4 regions of the Rhodococcoides fascians A25f genome follow, and region 4 is predicted to be linked to each of the others. Evidence: predicted binding sites of a transcription regulator. Region 4 holds the regulator's gene; each other region holds the start of a gene.
The links. Region 4 encodes LexA, which represses DNA repair genes until DNA is damaged. Its sites were predicted from a motif close to CGAACANNTGTTCG; they were not measured.
Positions count from the first base shown of each region.

Region 1: a site for LexA is predicted at 1,429-1,442, ahead of BH93_RS01825 (HNH endonuclease signature motif containing protein). Genes of this name have one in related genera too.
Region 2: a site for LexA is predicted at 1,305-1,318, ahead of BH93_RS12080 (SAV_6107 family HEPN domain-containing protein). Genes of this name have one in related genera too.
Region 3: a site for LexA is predicted at 1,067-1,080, ahead of BH93_RS08705 (HNH endonuclease signature motif containing protein). Genes of this name have one in related genera too.

Region 1 is NZ_CP049744.1:360,537-364,821, reverse strand. It holds gene BH93_RS01835 (CPBP family intramembrane glutamic endopeptidase) at 1-506, shown strand, start outside; gene BH93_RS01830 (DinB family protein) at 512-1,114, shown strand; gene BH93_RS01825 (HNH endonuclease signature motif containing protein) at 1,456-2,802, shown strand; gene BH93_RS01820 (hypothetical protein) at 2,864-3,463, opposite strand; gene BH93_RS01815 (response regulator transcription factor) at 3,591-4,274, shown strand; gene BH93_RS01810 (sensor histidine kinase) at 4,271-4,285, shown strand, end outside.
Region 2 is NZ_CP049744.1:2,530,149-2,534,433, reverse strand. It holds gene BH93_RS12085 (DUF3040 domain-containing protein) at 48-485, opposite strand; gene BH93_RS12080 (SAV_6107 family HEPN domain-containing protein) at 713-1,168, opposite strand; gene BH93_RS12075 (GNAT family N-acetyltransferase) at 1,366-1,983, shown strand; gene BH93_RS12070 (phytoene desaturase family protein) at 1,989-3,596, shown strand; gene BH93_RS12065 (carotenoid biosynthesis protein) at 3,593-4,285, shown strand, end outside.
Region 3 is NZ_CP049744.1:1,800,478-1,804,762, reverse strand. It holds gene BH93_RS08710 (cryptochrome/photolyase family protein) at 1-722, shown strand, start outside; gene BH93_RS08705 (HNH endonuclease signature motif containing protein) at 1,094-2,533, shown strand; gene BH93_RS08700 (iron-siderophore ABC transporter substrate-binding protein) at 2,770-3,831, opposite strand; gene BH93_RS08695 (SDR family NAD(P)-dependent oxidoreductase) at 3,934-4,285, shown strand, end outside.
Region 4 is NZ_CP049744.1:3,172,886-3,177,170, forward strand. It holds gene hrpA (ATP-dependent RNA helicase HrpA) at 1-1,311, shown strand, start outside; gene nrdR (transcriptional regulator NrdR) at 1,324-1,788, opposite strand; gene BH93_RS14905 (hypothetical protein) at 1,890-2,285, opposite strand; gene lexA (transcriptional repressor LexA) at 2,665-3,342, shown strand; gene BH93_RS14915 (acyl-CoA dehydrogenase family protein) at 3,420-4,285, opposite strand, start outside.

The DNA.
Region 1 (4,285 bases), 2.8 Mb from region 4:
CGCTGTACGCGCTGGGAGCCGTCGGAATCGTCCTCACGGTCGTCGCGATCGGCGCGTTGCTGCCGTTGACCCGCCCGTTCTTCATGGCCGATCGGTACGCGACCGTCTCGGCCGCTGTGATCGCGTCGATGATCGTCATTCCACTGCAGACCGTGATCCCGGAAGAGCTCGCGTTCCGCGGGGTTCTGCACGGAACGCTGGGCCGGATCTACGGCGCACGGGGCGTGTTCGCGGCAGGATCTCTGTTGTTCGGACTGTGGCATATCGCGTCCTCGCTGGGCCTGACGGCGGGCAACGTCGGCCTCAGTGGGTTCCTCGGCGGTGGCCTGTTCGGGCAGATCGTCGGCATCGGGCTGGCTGTCATTGCAACGGCCGCGGCCGGTGTGGTCTTCACGTGGCTGCGCAGCCGCAGCGGAAGTCTCATCGCACCCATTGCCCTGCACTGGTCGTTGAACGGACTCGGCGCACTGGCTGCCGCCCTCGTGTGGCACGCATCGATGAACTGATACCGATGAAAGACGATCTGCACCAGTACCTTCGCATCGCACGCCAGAACATGGTGTGGAAACTCGACGGCCTGACCGAATACCAGAAGCGTCGGCCGATGACGGCGACCGGAACGAATCTCTTGGGTCTCGTCAAGCACCTGGCGATCGTCGAGTACGGCTACTTCGGCCTCACGTTCGGTCGCGAGTTCCCACCTCGTTTCGCGGAACTGGAGGCATCGGCCACGGCCCGGCTCAACGCCGACATGTGGGCCACTGCCGATGAGTCGTCCGAATCCATAGTCGCCTTGTACCGCGAGGCCTGGACGTATGCCGACAAGACCATCGATTCACACGACCTGGACACAGTCGGACGCGTCCTGCACTGGCCGGTGGAGAAGCAAGAAGTCACGTTGCATCGCGTGCTGGTGCATATGTGTATCGAAACGAATCGACATGCCGGGCACGCAGACATACTGCGCGAATTGATCGACAACTCCGTTGGACTGCGCCTCGGCAACGAGAACATGACCGACGGCGATGCAGCGTGGTGGGCGCAATACCGATCCGAGCTGGAAACAGTTGCGCGAGCAGCTGATCCAAGCTCTTCCGACGATATGACGGATTGACCTACGAGTTCGTTCCAGACGGAGACTCCCATGAATTCCAGTCGTACCGAAGAATCTATGCGGACATCTTTTGCCGACGACTCCCCGGCTACGGATTGGCGGTTTGTGATGCAGCAGAGTCCGAGATCTGGAGCAGACCGTTCGATGACGCAAGCTTCAGCGATCGACCGCCGAAAGCGTGTGGGTAAGCCGCAAGGGCGATAGATCGCACGTGTACGACTGCGTGGCGGGTTGATACCACGGGCCACCGACAAGTTTGATCTCACGAATCCTTATGCAAGACAATAGTTTTCGATTGCACTATGGTTGTCAATCGAACGCACGTTCGATACACTTACCCCATGACCACAGAGATCTGGCAACTGAGCGAGGCCGAACTCCTCGCCGACGCTGCTGATGTCTCCCACCAAATCCAATTGCTCGAAGCCCGACGTATCTCCCTCGTCGCCGAAATCGACACCCGCGTGAGCCGCGAGAAACTCGGATTCCCCGGCCCCGCCGGCTGGCTCACCTCCACCACCCTGCTCACCCCCAGCAAAGCCACCAAGATCGTCGCCCTCGCCCGCGGACTGAAGAACTTCCCCGATATCGCCGACGCCGTGAACACCGGCGTCATGTCCGTCGACCATGCCGCCCTGATCCTCGACTTCGCCGAAACACCACCGAAGAACCTTCCCCAAGAGGGTCGCGATATCGCCCGCGCCGCCATGATCAAAGCTGCGACCGGACCCGGCGCACGCACCGACCGCATCCGCGAAGCCATCACCAAACTGAAGGACACCTACGGTGGCAACAAGCCACCACCCGAGGACACCGACCGCAACGAACTCTTCGCCTCGAAAACCCTGAACGGGCGGCTGGTGCTCAAGGCAGACTTCGATGCCATCACCGGAGAAAAACTGCTCACCGCCCTCTCACCCCTGACCGAACCCCACACCGCCGCCGACGGCACCCAAGACGAACGCAGCCCCGCCAAACGCAGAGCCGACGCATTCGGACACATCCTCGACCGCTACCTCGCCTCCAGCAACCGACCCACCGAAGGCGGCGAAAAACCGCACCTCAACCTGCACATCAGCCTCCGCGATCTCACCGACCTCCGGAGCACCATGAACGCCGACAGCGACTCTGACTCTGACTCTGACTCTGACTCTGACTACGAGAATGGCAGCACCGCAACCGAATCCGACAACGACAGCCGGCCAGCCACCGCCGATCGCGGCGCGTATCGCGACTTGTTCGGTGACGGCACCACCGTCGGATGGCTCCCCTGGATGGGACCACTCTCCCGCAATACGTCCCGGCAACTGGCCTGCGACTGCCTCCTCACCGCCATCGTGATGGACGAGAACGGTTCCCCGATCAACCTTGCCCGCACCGCCCGCACCGTCAACGCCAAACAGAAACGCGCCCTCACCGCCCGCGACCACGGCTGCGCCTTCCCCGGCTGCGGCAAACCCGCCGCCTGGACCGAAGGCCACCACATCTGGCACTGGACCGACGGTGGACCCACCGACATGAACAATCTCGTCTTGCTCTGCGGATTCCACCACCGACTCCTCCACCACAGTGACTGGGAAGTGTTCATCGCCGCCGACAACCACCCCTGGTTCATCCCACCCGCCACCGTCGACCCCTACCGACAACCCCGACAATCCCACGCCCGAGCCGGCCCCCACATCACATAACCACCGACAACAAGACCAGCCCCGCACCGAGAACACGGTGCGGGGCTGGAGGAGGTTGAGCTCAGGAACCCGAGGGAGCGGCCGGCGGTGCGGGAGGAGTCGCACCATCAGCGGGAGCTGCCGGCGGTGCGGGAGGAGTCGCACCATCACCTTCGGCGGGCGGAGCAGGCGGCGTCGCACCGTCTTCCGGTGCACACACAGCACCACCCGGGCCACCTGCGCCCGGTCCACCCTTACCCGGACCGCCCTCAGCTGGGCCACCCTTGCCCGGACCACCAGCGGGCGGAGCAGGAGGAGTTGCACCGTCACCCGGGGCCGGCGGTGTTGCACCGTCAGCCGGTGCGGGGGCCGTCGAACCGTCGGTGGACTCCGGGGCTGCCGGCACCTCGGATGCATCCGACCCGCCACCACCGTCGGTTCGCTGTCCGAGGGCGGACGACGACGCCACCGTGGACACGCCAGGCGAGACGTCGGGGCCGGTGGCTGCGAACACTGCCGCCGTCACCAGGGCTCCGACGGCGAGACCCGCTGCTGCGGTCGCGGCCAGCGGTACGCGTCCCTTCCACCGCTTCGGCTTGTTCGCCCGAGCTGTGTCGGCCTCGGTACTCGGTGCGGGCTCGGGGTTCGATGCGGCGGGAATCGGCTGAGTCTGATCGTTCACGTTCACTCCTTGTTCGGACTGTCTCGTTCGTTTCGTTCTGTCACCGACATTGCCGCCGCTAGCTGAAGTCACCCTGAAGCCGGGCGCATCTTCAGGATCACTTCAGCTCGTGGGTGACAATCGAGGCATGACATACAGTTCCGCTCCCCGGGTGATGGTGGTGGAGGACTCGCTGCCCATCCGGGAAGCGCTGGTGGCCGCGTTCGAGGACGCGGGCTTCACTGCCGCTTCCCTGCCCGACGGGGACGATTTCGACACCACGATGGCAGGGTTCCGGCCCGATGTGGTGATTCTCGACGTCATGCTGCCCGGTGCGCGAGACGGTTTCGCTCTCATCGACGTGGTCCGGCAGAGCACCGACGCGGGCATCATCATGGTCACCGCGAAGGACCAACTGGCCGACCGACTGCGCGGACTGAGTGACGGTGCCGACGACTATGTGGTCAAGCCATTTCAGCTCGACGAGGTGGTTGCCCGCGCGAAATCCGTGTTGCGCCGCCGCGGTCGGTCGTCCGACGCAGTCCAAGTCGGCGATCTACTGGTCGACGAGCCTGCCGGAGTTGTGACTCGGGCGGGTCACGTTCTCGATCTGACGGCGACAGAGCTTCGCTTGGCCACGTTCTTGGTCGCGCAGCGCGGACGCACGGTCTCCAAAACGTCCATCCTCGAATCGGTTTGGGGCTACGGCGCGTACGACGGCAACCTGGTGGAAGTTCACATCAGTGCGTTGCGTCGCAAGATGGAAGCCCATGGACCGCGGTTGATCCATACCGTCCGGGGCCTCGGTTATGCATTGCGGGCTCCGCAGTGAAACGCACGCCG
Region 2 (4,285 bases), 640 kb from region 4:
TGTGGGAGCGAACCGATCTCGGGCGGGTTGCTCGGAACCCGGACGACTCAGTCCTGCTCGAACCTCTTACGGAACCGGTCTTCCATGCGAGAGGTGAAGCTGCCGCCTTTGCGGCCACCCTTCGACTTCTGTCCGGAACCACGACCGGAGGCCTCGGCAGCACTGTTGGTTGTGCCACCTTCGTCCGGCGTCGCTGCGGCTCCCTTCTTGGAACCGCCGAACAGGAACAGTGCCCCGGCACCGAACATGAACAAAAAGCCGATGAGACTGACGACGAGAAAAGCCAAGCTGTTCGTCGACAAAGCAACACCGGCGACGAGCAACACGAGTCCCACGACGAACAGCGCGGCAGCCTGAAAGCGCCTCCTGCTCGACGCCGCGCGAACGCGGCCGCCCCTCACATGAGACGCGAACTTGGGATCCTCGGCGTAGAGAGCGCTCTCGATCTGATCGAGCATGCGCTGCTCGTGCTCGGAGAGTGGCACGGTACCTCCCCCTGCACTGATATTGAAGGTCGTTTCTGTTGCGAAACGACGGGAAGCTGACCTTGGCGGCTACCTAGTGACGATGATACGAGCTGAATCCGCTGCTTACCACCTACTCGCACGATGTGTTCCTGAGAAACGCCGAAGTTTTCGAGACGGGCGTCCCGGAAACTGCGGTCGAACACCGTGTGACGTGGCAGTTCACACCCGTCGACCAGCTCGTTGAGCTACGCCGACAACGGTGTGGCCATCGGATCGACGGAGGCGAACCGCGACTGACCGCCGAGTCGATCGTCGACCGAGTTCAAGAAACGACTCACGTGCCGATAGAAATCGTCGGCATCGAGATCGGCGATCGTGCTCGACGCGCCCGCTTCGACCGCGGCGCGGGTGGCCGAGAACGATGCGAAGTAATCCGACCAGGCTGCGAGTTCGGGTGCCGCCTTCGCCATCAACACCCACGCGTTGCGCGAGCGCGGGCGCGCACCGATCGAGTTCGGCAACGACGCCAGTACTGCCGCCGCGCCTTTGAGCGCCGCGGCATAGCTTCCGAGAAACCGATCACCCGCATCGCTCTCCCCGATGGACTCGGACAACAGAGCATCGGCCCGACCGAGCAGAACCCGGGCCTGACGCGGCACCGGCGACCGCACGCCGGCATCGAATGCCTTCGTGATCGTCATACTCGAACACCTCCAGTTCGAATCTCCGGTGCGTACCTGACGCGCCCGGAACCGTGACGAAGCCTTACAGTCGAACTCCGGAGTATTCGACCCCCTGATTCGAGTCGAAACCACCGGCGCACTCGGCCCCGATCGTCGAACACCCGTTCGACGCTTTTCAATATAGCTGTGCCCACCGACAAGTTTCCGAAGAAAGGTTGAGGACAGTCGTCACCGATGCGCGGACAACGCCGTACCTGGTCGATCTGACGCCCCCGGAATTCCGCCTGCGGCTGCTCGAAGCACTGTCGATCTACGTCGAAGCCATGGGTTACCCACGCGGAACCGAGCAGAGCCGGGCACCGATGTGGAGCGAACATCTGCATCGTCCGGGTTGGCGAGCGGTGGGAGCGCTGCTCCCGAACTCCGACCCGAACCAGCCCGATTCACTGGTCGCAGTTGCCTACGGCTACCACGGTGCACCCCATCAGTGGTGGCATCAACAGGTTCGTGACGGATTGCGCCGCTCGGGGCACCCTCCGCACAGCGTCGAGAACGCGTTGGGGAACTACTTCGAGCTGACCGAGCTCCACGTCCTCCCGAGCGCTCAGGGATATGGCCTCGGCGGGCAACTGTGCCATCGGTTGCTCGACGGTGTGAGCGCGGACAACGTGATGTTGTCCACACCCGAGGTGGCGCGGGAGGACAACCGAGCCTGGCGGCTCTATCGGCGGCTGGGCTTTTCGGACGTGCTGCGGGACTTCAGGTTCGCGGGCGATCGACGCCCGTTCGCCGTCCTGGGTCGCCGGTTGCCACTGGACGGGCCAGTAGCCTGAAAGATGTGATCGACGCTGTGGTGGTGGGCTCCGGCCACAATGCCCTGACCTCCGCCTGCTACCTGACCGATGCCGGGTGGTCTGTCGAGGTTCTCGAACGCGACACCGTTGCCGGTGGCGCAGTATCCACCGTGGAGCGCTTTCCCGGACATCGAGTGGATCGCGGTTCGTCGGCACACATCATGATTCGCCACACCGGCATCGTCGAGGAGCTCGACCTCGCACAGTTCGGCCTGCGCTACATCGACTGCGATCCCTGGGCGTTCGCACCGGGAGCCGTCGACACCGACGAGCGCGCCCTCGTCTTCCATCGCGATCTCGATCGCACCTGCGACTCCATCGCCGCCGCGTGCGGGGCCGCGGACGCCCGCGCCTACCGCACGTTCGTCTCGGTCTGGGGTCCCCGTAGCGAACGAACCATGCGCGCGTTCGGCGGGCCGCCGACCGGGGCGAAGCTGCTCCGCTCCTTCTGGGGTCTCGGGGCTCCGGACGGGGGCAGCATGCTCTCCCGCGAATTTCTCGCCACCGGTGATTCGTTGCTGGACGAGATGTTCTCGAGCGAACGCCTCAAGGCCGCGCTGGCATGGTTCGGCGCGCAGTCGGGGCCGCCGATGTCCGAGCCGGGTACCGCCCCGATGGTCGGTTTCGCCGCTCTCATGCACACCCTTCCACCCGGCCGCGCCGTCGGCGGCAGTGGTGCGCTGACCGAGGCGATGATCGCCCGGTTGCAGCGGGACGGGGCCGAACTCACTCTCGGCGACGCCGTGACCTCGCTCGTACGCCGGCCCCACGGCTGGACCACCAGGACCGCGTCGGGTCGGGAGATCGACAGCCGTGTGGTCGTTGCCGGTTGTCATATCCTGACCACGCTCGACCTGCTCGCCGACGGTGGGCACGACGCGGCGCAGATCGCTCGGTGGCGCAGCACGATTCGGGTGGGTCCGGGACTCGGTACTGCGGTCCGGTTGGCCACCGACGCCCTTCCGGTGTATCCCAGTGCCGACCGAATCGAGGACGGCACCCACGGCCTTGCACTGCTGGTGCGCGATCGCGGCCAGCTGCGCCTGGCGCACGGCCATGCACTCGCCGGTGATCTGCCGCCGACTCCGGCCGTGCTGGGAATGTCGTTCAGCGCCATCGACCCCACCATCGCGCCGCCGGGACAGCATCAGATCTCGCTGTGGTCGCAGTGGCATCCGCACACTCTCGCCGACGGCAGAAAATGGCGTTCGGACGTTCCGGGCGAACGCTCGTTGGCCGAGTTCGAGGCGGACCGGATCGTGGCCGAAATGGATCGGTACGCACCCGGGTTCGCCGGTGCAGTGCTGGATCGACACGTCCAATCTCCGCCCGACATCGAGCGTGAGCTCGGGCTGATCGGAGGCAACATCATGCACCTGGACATGTCACTCGACCAGATGATGATGTGGCGGCCGCACCCACAACTGGCGGGTCATCGAGTCCCGGGCGCGGACGGGCTCTATCTCACCGGCGCATCCACCCACCCCGGTGGCGGGGTGACCGCAGCCAGTGGTCGGTCGGCCGCACGAATCGCGATCGCCGACGCCCGCGCCGGACGCCGTCGCGAGTTCTTTCGGAGGAGGCGAGTATGAGGATCGCACCGATCGTCGTAGCGGTCGCTGCTGTCGGCTGCCAGATCGTCTATCCACTGGTGTCGGGCTCGACCCGAGACGCGGTGACTGTTGCTGTGGTCGCGTTGCTGGCACTCGCATCGATCCTGCATGCCGTGCTGCACCGAGGAGCGGTGTGGGCCACCGTTCTGGTCCTCGTCACGGCAGGCACCGGTTTCGCCTCCGAACTGGTGGGCACCGCCACCGGCATCCCTTTCGGCGAATACTTCTACGCACAGAATCGCTTGGGTCCCAGTCTGTTCGAGGTGCCCGTGGTGGTCCCGCTGGCCTGGACGGCCGGTTTCTACCCGATCTGGTGCGCGGTAACCTACGTCGTTCGCCGTCTCGGCACGACACAGGTCCGCGCCGCCGGCCTCCGGATCGCGGCGGTAGCGGTGGGCATGGTCGGCTGGGACCTCTATCTCGATCCGCAGATGGTCACCGACGGCCAATGGACGTGGACGGCCGGTGCCGTCGGCCTGCCAGGGGTGCCGTCCATCCCGCTGACCAACTACCTCGGCTGGCTCGTGGTGGCCACGCTGATGGCGGCGGTCGTGGAGTCACTCGACCGTGCCATCGGAGGCGTTCGCCCGTCCGACACCCGGCTGCAACCGCTCGACGATGCGGTACCGATCGGGCTGTTCCTGTGGACTTGGCTCGGGTCGGCGCTC
Region 3 (4,285 bases), 1.4 Mb from region 4:
CACTGCTCTCGGTCCCCCTGAACCTCGGCCTGCTGCAACCGCTGGACGTGGCGCACGCTGCCGAGGACGCCCATCGAGACGGCACCCCGCTGGCGAGCGTGGAGGGTTTCGTTCGGCAGATCCTCGGCTGGCGCGAATACGTGTGGCACCTGTACTGGCATCTGGGGCCGGAGTACCTCGAGCGCAACAAACTCGAAGCCCATGAGCCCCTTCCGAGTTGGCTGACGGAGTTGGACGGTGATGCCGTGGTGGCGAAATGCCTGTCCAGCACCGTCGACGGCGTACGCGACCGCGGCTGGGTGCACCACATTCCTCGACTGATGATTCTGGGAAACTTTGCGCTGCAACATGCTTGGGACCCGCGAGCGCTGACCGACTGGTTCGCAACGGCTTTCGTCGACGGGTTCGCCTGGGTGATGCCGGTGAATGTGATCGGCATGAGCCAGCACGCGGACGGCGGAGTGATCGCCACCAAGCCCTACGCCTCGGGCGGGGCGTACCTCAATCGCATGACCGACTACTGCAAGCCGTGCGAATTCAACCCGAAAAAGCGACTGGGCGACGACGCATGCCCCTTCACCGCCGGCTACTGGGCCTTCGTACACAGGCACCGCGAGATGTTGGCGCTCAATCACCGCACGGCGCGTCAGGTGTCGTCGATGAACCGATTGAGCGACCTCGAGCAGGTGTTGGAACAGGAACATCGGCGCGAGGTGTACTGACGCGTCGGATGCCTGCACCGCGGATTTCCGAACTTCGAGAGCGTCGCACTCGGTGACGGATCGCCGCGTCGGTCCGATGGCCGTACGTTGGGCGAATCTGCATGCGCAAGAGATGAACCGCCACGAAGACACCCAAGTAACGCCAGCGGCGGATGGGAACGAGTTGGTGCTGGTCGATTACGCGTCAGAAATCGAATCAGTCACCGCGCTGCTCGGACTGAAATCGCTGCGGCGATCACCATCTGGAAACGGGCTCCGTAGCTCCTACCACAGGCTACCGACAGGTCCCGCTTCACGAATCCTTATGCACGGCAGTAGTTTTCGATTCGACTATCATTGCCACTCGAACGCACGTTCGATACACTTACCCCATGACCACAGAGATCTGGCAACTGAGCGAGGCAGAACTCCTCGCCGACGCTGCTGATGTCTCCCACCAGATCCAGTTGATGGAAGCCCGGCGCATCGCTCTCGTCGGCGAGATCGACACCCGTGTGGCCCGCGAGAAACTCGGATTTCCCGGACCCGCCGGCTGGCTGACCTCCACCACCCTGCTCACCCCCAGCAAAGCGACCAAGATCGTTGCCCTCGCCCGGGGACTGAAGAACTTCCCCGATATCGCCGACGCCGTGAACACCGGTGTCATGTCCGTCGACCATGCCGCGTTGATCCTCGCCTTCGCCGAAACACCACCGAAGAACCTCCCGCAGGAGGGTCGCGATATCGCGCGCAAAGCGATGATCACCGCCGCCACCGGACCCGGCGCGCGCACCGACCGCATCCGTGAAGCGATCACCAAACTGAAAGACACCTACGGTGGCAACAAGCCACCACCCGAGGACACCGACCGCAACGAACTCTTTGCCTCGAAGACCTTGAACGGGCGGTTGGCGTTGAAAGGTGATTTCGACGCGATCACCGGAGAAAAACTCCTCGCCGCTCTCTCGCCCCTGACCGAACCTCGACCCGCGGCCGACGGCACCCAGGATGAACGCAGCCCCGCTCTACGCCGCGCCGACGCGTTCGGACACATCCTCGACCGCTACCTCGCGTCGAGTAATCGCCCCACCGAGGGCGGCGAAAAACCGCACGTCAACCTGCACATCAGCCTGAAAGATCTCACCGACCTCCGCGGCACTGCAGCAGGCGCAGGCTCCGGTGACAGCGGCAGCGGCAGCGGCAGCGGCAGCGGCAGCGGCAGCGGCAGCGGCAGCGGCAGCGGCAGCGGCAGCGGCAGCGGCAATGACGAGAACACAGGTACGGCAACCAGATCCGATAGCGCGAGCAGCAGCACCAGCGGCGATGATGCTGATGGTTGTGACAGTGGACCGGCCTCCGATCGGGGCGCATATCGCGATCTGTTCGGCGACGGCACCACCGTCGGGTGGCTGCCCTGGATGGGACCGCTCTCCCGTGAGACGTCCCGGCAGCTCGCCTGCGATTGTCTTCTCACCGCGATCGTCATGGACGAGAACGGATCGCCGATCAACCTCGCCCGCACCGCCCGCACCGTGAACGCGAAACAGAAGCGGGCCCTCACTGCACGCGATCACGGGTGCGCGTTCCCTGGTTGCGGCAAACCCGCAGCGTGGACCGAGGGTCATCACATCTGGCATTGGACCGACGGTGGACCCACAGACATGAACAACCTCGTCCTCCTGTGCGGATTCCACCACCGACTCATCCACCACAGTGACTGGGAAGTGTTCATCGCCGCCGACAACCACCCGTGGTTCGTCCCACCCGCCACCGTCGACCCGTACCGAGAACCCCGACAATCCCACGCCCGAGCCGGCCCCCACATCGCGTAAGCCCACACAAACAATCCAGCCCCGCACCGAGAACACGGTGCGGGGCTGGAAGAGGTTGTTCGACAGATTGATTCGAGTGAGTCCAGTATGCCGTCACCGCAGTGATGCAACACAACTTCGAGCACTGTTCAGGCTACGGCTGCCAGGTCATCGGAACACAGGCTGCCAGATCGACCGTGGACTTTCGGCGGTGGGCCCGAGTCGCGTGGAGTCGAGACCATGTTGTCCCGCTGCGCTCAATTGACCGACGACGTGCCGGCGTCGAGCTTCGCGACAGCCTCGTCGATCATCGGCACGTATCGCTCCAGTGCCCACGGCACCGTCAGGGGATTGATGATGGACGACCCCGTGACGAACGACTGATCCGTCGGCGCAACGACCGAACCCCGGGACACAGCCGGAATCTGCTTGTACGCAGGCTGATTCTCGGTGTCGGTACGGTTCTGGGGGTCCGAGTAGAACGTGAAGATCAAGTCGGAATCGTTCAGCAGATTCGCATTCTCCAACCCGATGACCGACGAGTCGGTGCCCTCGGTCTCGTCGAGCGTGTTCACTACCGGATCGACCTGCAACCCGAGACCGCGAACCATCGCGACGCGCTGTTCGTCGGCGAGAAACACGCCGAGCGTGCCGGGGCCGGTGTTGTAGATGTACGAAAAGCTCACGTCCGCGTACTCGGGATGCTGGGCGGCGGCGTCCGCGAAGCGGCTCTCGATCTTGTCGATCTCCTCCGCAGCTTTCTCCTCCTCACCCATGGCCTTGCCGATCACGGTGATCTGGTCTTCCCAGGTAGTCGTCCACGGCTGCTCCTCGTACGCAACCACCGGGGCGAAGGCACTGAGCTTGTCGAACTGATCCTGCGTGATGCCGGACCACGGTGCCAGGATCAGGTCCGGTTCGAGCGCCGCGACGGCCTCGATGTTCAATTCGGTACCGCCGGTGAACTGTTGGGGAAGTTCGGCACCCAAGTCCGTCACGGCGTCGTGCACCCACGGCAGATAGCCGGTGTCGTCTGCACCCCACGAATACTCCTCGACACCGACCGGGACGGTGCCCAGCGCGATCGCGGTTTCGGCCGAGCCCTGCCCGAGAGTCACGATGCGCTCCGGCTTCTCGGTGATGACCGCCTGCCCCAAAGCCGAATCGATCGTCACGGACGCGAAGTCACCGCCGTCGGCGTTCTGCGTATCGGCGGTGTCGCTGCTGCCACATGCGCCGACCACGAGGACCGACACGGCGAGCGCGGACAGCGCGGAGAACCGTCGAACAGACCGACCGGCCGTTGGAGCAGAAAACATGGTTACCTCTCGATAAGCAAAGGGACGTTAAAGTTAGACTAGGCTAACCTCTTATCGAGATTCAAATGCGCTGCACAACACGCATTCGCTACGGTGGGACACATGAGCCTTCCTCGTCCCGCACCCGATCGGACTGCCGTCGTGACCGGAGCGTCCTCCGGCATCGGTGCCGCCATCGCTCGCCAACTCGCGTCCCGAGGCCACGGTGTCACGCTCGTCGCCCGGCGTGCTGACAAGCTCGAAGAATTGGCACAGGAGATCCGCGCACGAGGCGTCCGCGCCGAGGTGCTGGCCGCAGATCTCTCCGACCGCACAGCGCGCGCCGAACTGCTCGGCCGCATCACCGATCTCGGCTTGGTCCCGGACATCCTGATCAACAACGCCGGACTCTCCACCCTCGGACCCGTCGCGGAATCCGACCCCGACTCCGAGATGCACATGATCGAGGTCGACG
Region 4 (4,285 bases):
TACCAGTTCGAGCCGGGTACGGCCGCCGACGGAGTCACCGCACGAATTCCGATAGCGCTGCTCGCTCAGGTTCAGCCGGTGGGGTTCGATTGGCTGGTTCCGGGGATGCGCGCGGAGTTGGTGACGGCACTGATCAAGTCGCTCCCGAAAGCTCTGCGCCGCAACGTTGTTCCTGCCCCCGATTTCGCCGCCGCGGCGCTGGCGGTCATGAGACCTCGCGCGGAGACTCTGGTGACGGCATTGGCACGCGAGCTGTCGCGGGCTGCACAGTGCCACATCACCGCGAAGGACTTCGACACCGCGGCGCTGCCCGACCACCTGAGAATGACCTTCGCGGCCGTCGACCCGACCGGAAAGGTGTTGGGTAGCAACAAAGATCTGACCGTTCTGCGCACCAGTCTGTCCGGCGAAGTCGGTCGTCAGGTTGCGAGCGCAGTCGGCGACGCGGAGCGCGCACCGACTCTCGCGTGGACCTCGGGCACTCTGGGCCGACTGGAGTCGACTGTTACCCGTGATGTCGGCGGACAGAAGGTCACCGGGTACCCGGCGTTGGTGCCCGAAGGACCGGGCGTCGCAGTTCGAGTCCTGAGCACCCCCGCCCAACAGCGAGCAGCGATGCGCGCCGGAACACGGACGTTACTGTTGTCGACGGCACCGAAAGGTACCAAAGCGCTGCTGGCCGGTCTCCCGACTGCCGAACGCCTTGCCCTCGGCCAGAATCCGTACGGCGGTGTCGACGCGCTCCTCGAGGAATGCCGAGTTCTCGCGGTCGAGGAAGCAATGGACGCACACGGTGGACCTGTTCGAGATCCGGAGGCTTTCGAGAAACTTCGAGCATCGGTCAATGCCGAGGTTCCACAGCGCACCGCGGCGGTACTGGCCCTCGTACGCCCTGTATTGACTGCAGCTCTTGCCGTATCGGGGCAATTGCAGACGGCATCGGGTGAGCCCGCCGAGGATGTACGCGAACAGCTCGAAGGATTGGTCTTTCGGGGCTTCGTCACCGAATTCGGTTCTCGCAGACTGGCAGATCTGCCGCGATATCTCGCTGCAGCGACCAAGAGGTTGGCCACGCTTCCGAGCAGCGCAGGCCGTGATGCGGCTGCGATGGACGTACTCGACCGCGTCTACGCGTCGTACGGACGGCTGCTGGATTCGCTTCCGGAAAACCGGAAGAACAGCGCTGGTGTGCAGGAGCTGTTCTGGATGATCGAAGAATTGCGGGTAGGGCTGTTCGCCCAAGGAATTCGGACTGCATATCCGGTCTCGGAGAAGCGCATCGAGAAGGCGATCTCCGATCAAGCGCGCTGACGTGCGGAACCGTCAGTCGATGTCGGCAGACTCTCGGTGCTTGCGTAGCTCATGTATTTCCTTCTCGAAATCCTCGGCCGAGCTGAACGAGCGATACACGGACGCGAACCGCAGATATGCGACCTCATCGAGGTCGCGCAGCGGACCGAGAATAGCCAACCCCACCTCGTTGCTGGGAATTTCGGCGGAACCGGCGGCGCGGATGGCGTCTTCCACCTGTTGAGCCAAGAGATTCAACGCGTCGTTGTCGACATCTCTGCCCTGGCACGCCCTGCGCACTCCCTTGACGACCTTCTCACGGCTGAACGGTTCGGTGACACCGCTGCGCTTCACGACAGCGAGCACTGCAGCCTCGACGGTCGTGAATCGCCGACCGCATTCCGGGCAGGAGCGACGACGCCGAATTGCCTGCCCCTCGTCCATTTCACGCGAATCGACCACGCGTGAGTCGGGATGCCTGCAGAACGGGCAATGCATGAAGGAGCCTCCGTCGTAGCCGATGCGCCGACGTCGAACATACGTGTCGGGGCAGTCAGTCGAGGATACTCAGTCATGGGCGGGTGCGATGGGGCCGGTGGTCATCTACCGGGCGCATACTCGACTACAGCTCCGTCGTGAACCTCGACCACACCCGCCGGCTGCACCCCTGCGTCGGCCGACGCAGCTCGTAGGTTCGCGATTCCGATCAGGCCACCGGCAACGACGACGACGGCAAGCACCCACAGCACGAGCGATCGCATCCGGACCGGCTGGCCGGCGAAGTGCGCCGAGGTCTCGTCGAATTCGCGATCGGCGGCCTCCCGGTCGGTGACGTCGGTCCAGGACGGCTCCAGAACCGGCAGGCATGGAGTCGTTCGCGCACCGCGCGTCGCGATGGAACTCCGCAGCGCGGGACGAGCACGGCGACGACGCTCGACGACAGTGGACCGGGTACGGACACCTGCGGTGGTGGGGCGATCGGTGGTGATGGTCATCGGAACCTCGTCTTCGCTCGTTGGATCGATTGTTCGATCAGGCGTTCGATGGACGCTTGTTCGAAGTTCTATCACGAGGCTCCGACAAAGTCTGTAGAAAACGCGACACGAGTCGAACAGATGTTTGATTCAACAGCTGATACACGCTAGATTCGTGTCAGAAACCACACGCCACACGAGTCGACACCATCAACTCCAGTCCGCGCAGACCGAACCACGCAGACCGGATCCAGGACATCAGCAGGAGGCCGACAGCATGAAGGACCAGACCTCGACGAGGTCGACCACGGGTTCCAAGACGACGGGTTCCAAGACGACCGCTTCCGCGCCCGCGAAGGCCGCAGCAGGGAAGCCTGCCGCGGAACCGACGCCCAAGGCCATGGAAGTCGGCACCGACATCAGCGCCGGCCTGACGGAGCGACAGCGAAAGGTACTCGAGGTCATTCGAGCTTCGGTGACCGAGCGCGGCTACCCGCCCAGCATTCGTGAGATCGGTGACGCCGTCGGCCTGACGTCGACGTCGTCCGTTGCCCATCAGTTACGCACTCTGGAGCGGAAGGGATTCCTACGGCGCGACGCCAATCGCCCGCGCGCGGTCGACGTTCGCGGCCTCGACGAGGTGCAGGCCGATCAAGCTGCTGCTGCGGTCGACGGTTCGTCCGAGGAACAGGACCGCCTACCGACCCCCACGTTCGTGCCGGTTCTGGGACGAATCGCAGCCGGTGGACCGATCCTGGCCGAAGAGGCCGTCGAGGATGTCTTTCCACTCCCCCGCGAATTGGTCGGTCAGGGTTCGCTGTTCCTGCTCAAGGTCGTCGGCGAGTCGATGATCGATGCAGCGATCTGCGACGGTGACTGGGTCGTGGTCCGTCAGCAGTCCGTGGCCGACAACGGAGACATCGTGGCCGCGATGATCGACGGCGAGGCCACCGTCAAGACGTTCAAGCGGTCGAAGGGCGAGGTGTGGCTGCTGCCGCACAACCCGCTGTTCGAGCCGATTCCGGGTAACAACGCTGCCATCCTCGGCAAGGTCGTCACCGTGATGCGCAAGCTGTAGGGCGACGTCTCTGCAGTGACACGCGAAGGGCCGCAGCACATTGTGCTGCGGCCCTTCGCGTTCGTCGGATCAGCAGATCAGAGGTTCAATCCGCGGCCGATGATCTCTTTCATGATCTCGGTGGTGCCGCCGTAGATCGTCTGGACACGAGAGTCCATGTAGGCCTTGGCGATCGGGTATTCCTTCATGTAGCCGTAGCCGCCGTGCAACTGCAGGCACCGGTCGATCAGCTTGACCTGATTTTCGGTGGTCCACCACTTGGCCATGGCGGCTTCCTGGACGGTCAAGGTGCCCGCGTTGAGCAGTTCGATGAACTTGTCCACCATGATGCGGGTGGCGGTGGTCTCGGTTGCCAACTCCGCCAACACGAAGCGGGTGTTCTGGAACTTTCCGATCGACTTGCCGAACGCCTTGCGATCGCGGCAGTACTGAATTGTCATGTCCAGCGCCGATTCCATGGCCGCAGCGGCGACAACAGCGATCGAGAGCCGTTCCTGGGGAAGATTCTGCATGAGGTAGATGAAGCCCATGCCTTCTTCACCGAGCAGGTTGGCCGCGGGCACGCGAACGTCGGTGAAGCTGAGTTCGGCTGTGTCCTGGGCCTTCATCCCGATCTTGTCGAGATTGCGGCCGCGCTCGAAACCGGGCATGTCGCGCTCTACGACCAGCAGACTGAAGCCCTGAGCACCCTTCTCCGGGTCGGTGCAGGCGACGACGATGATCAGATCGGCGTTGATTCCGTTGGTGATGAACGTCTTCGATCCGTTCAGCACCCAGTCGTCACCGTCGCGAACGGCCTTGGTCTTGATGCCCTGCAGGTCGCTTCCGGTACCCGGCTCGGTCATGGCGATCGCGGTGATCAGCTCACCCGAGCAGAATCCGGGGAGCCAACGCTGCTTCTGCTCGTCGTTGGCCAGCTCGATCAGATACGGCGCGACGACGT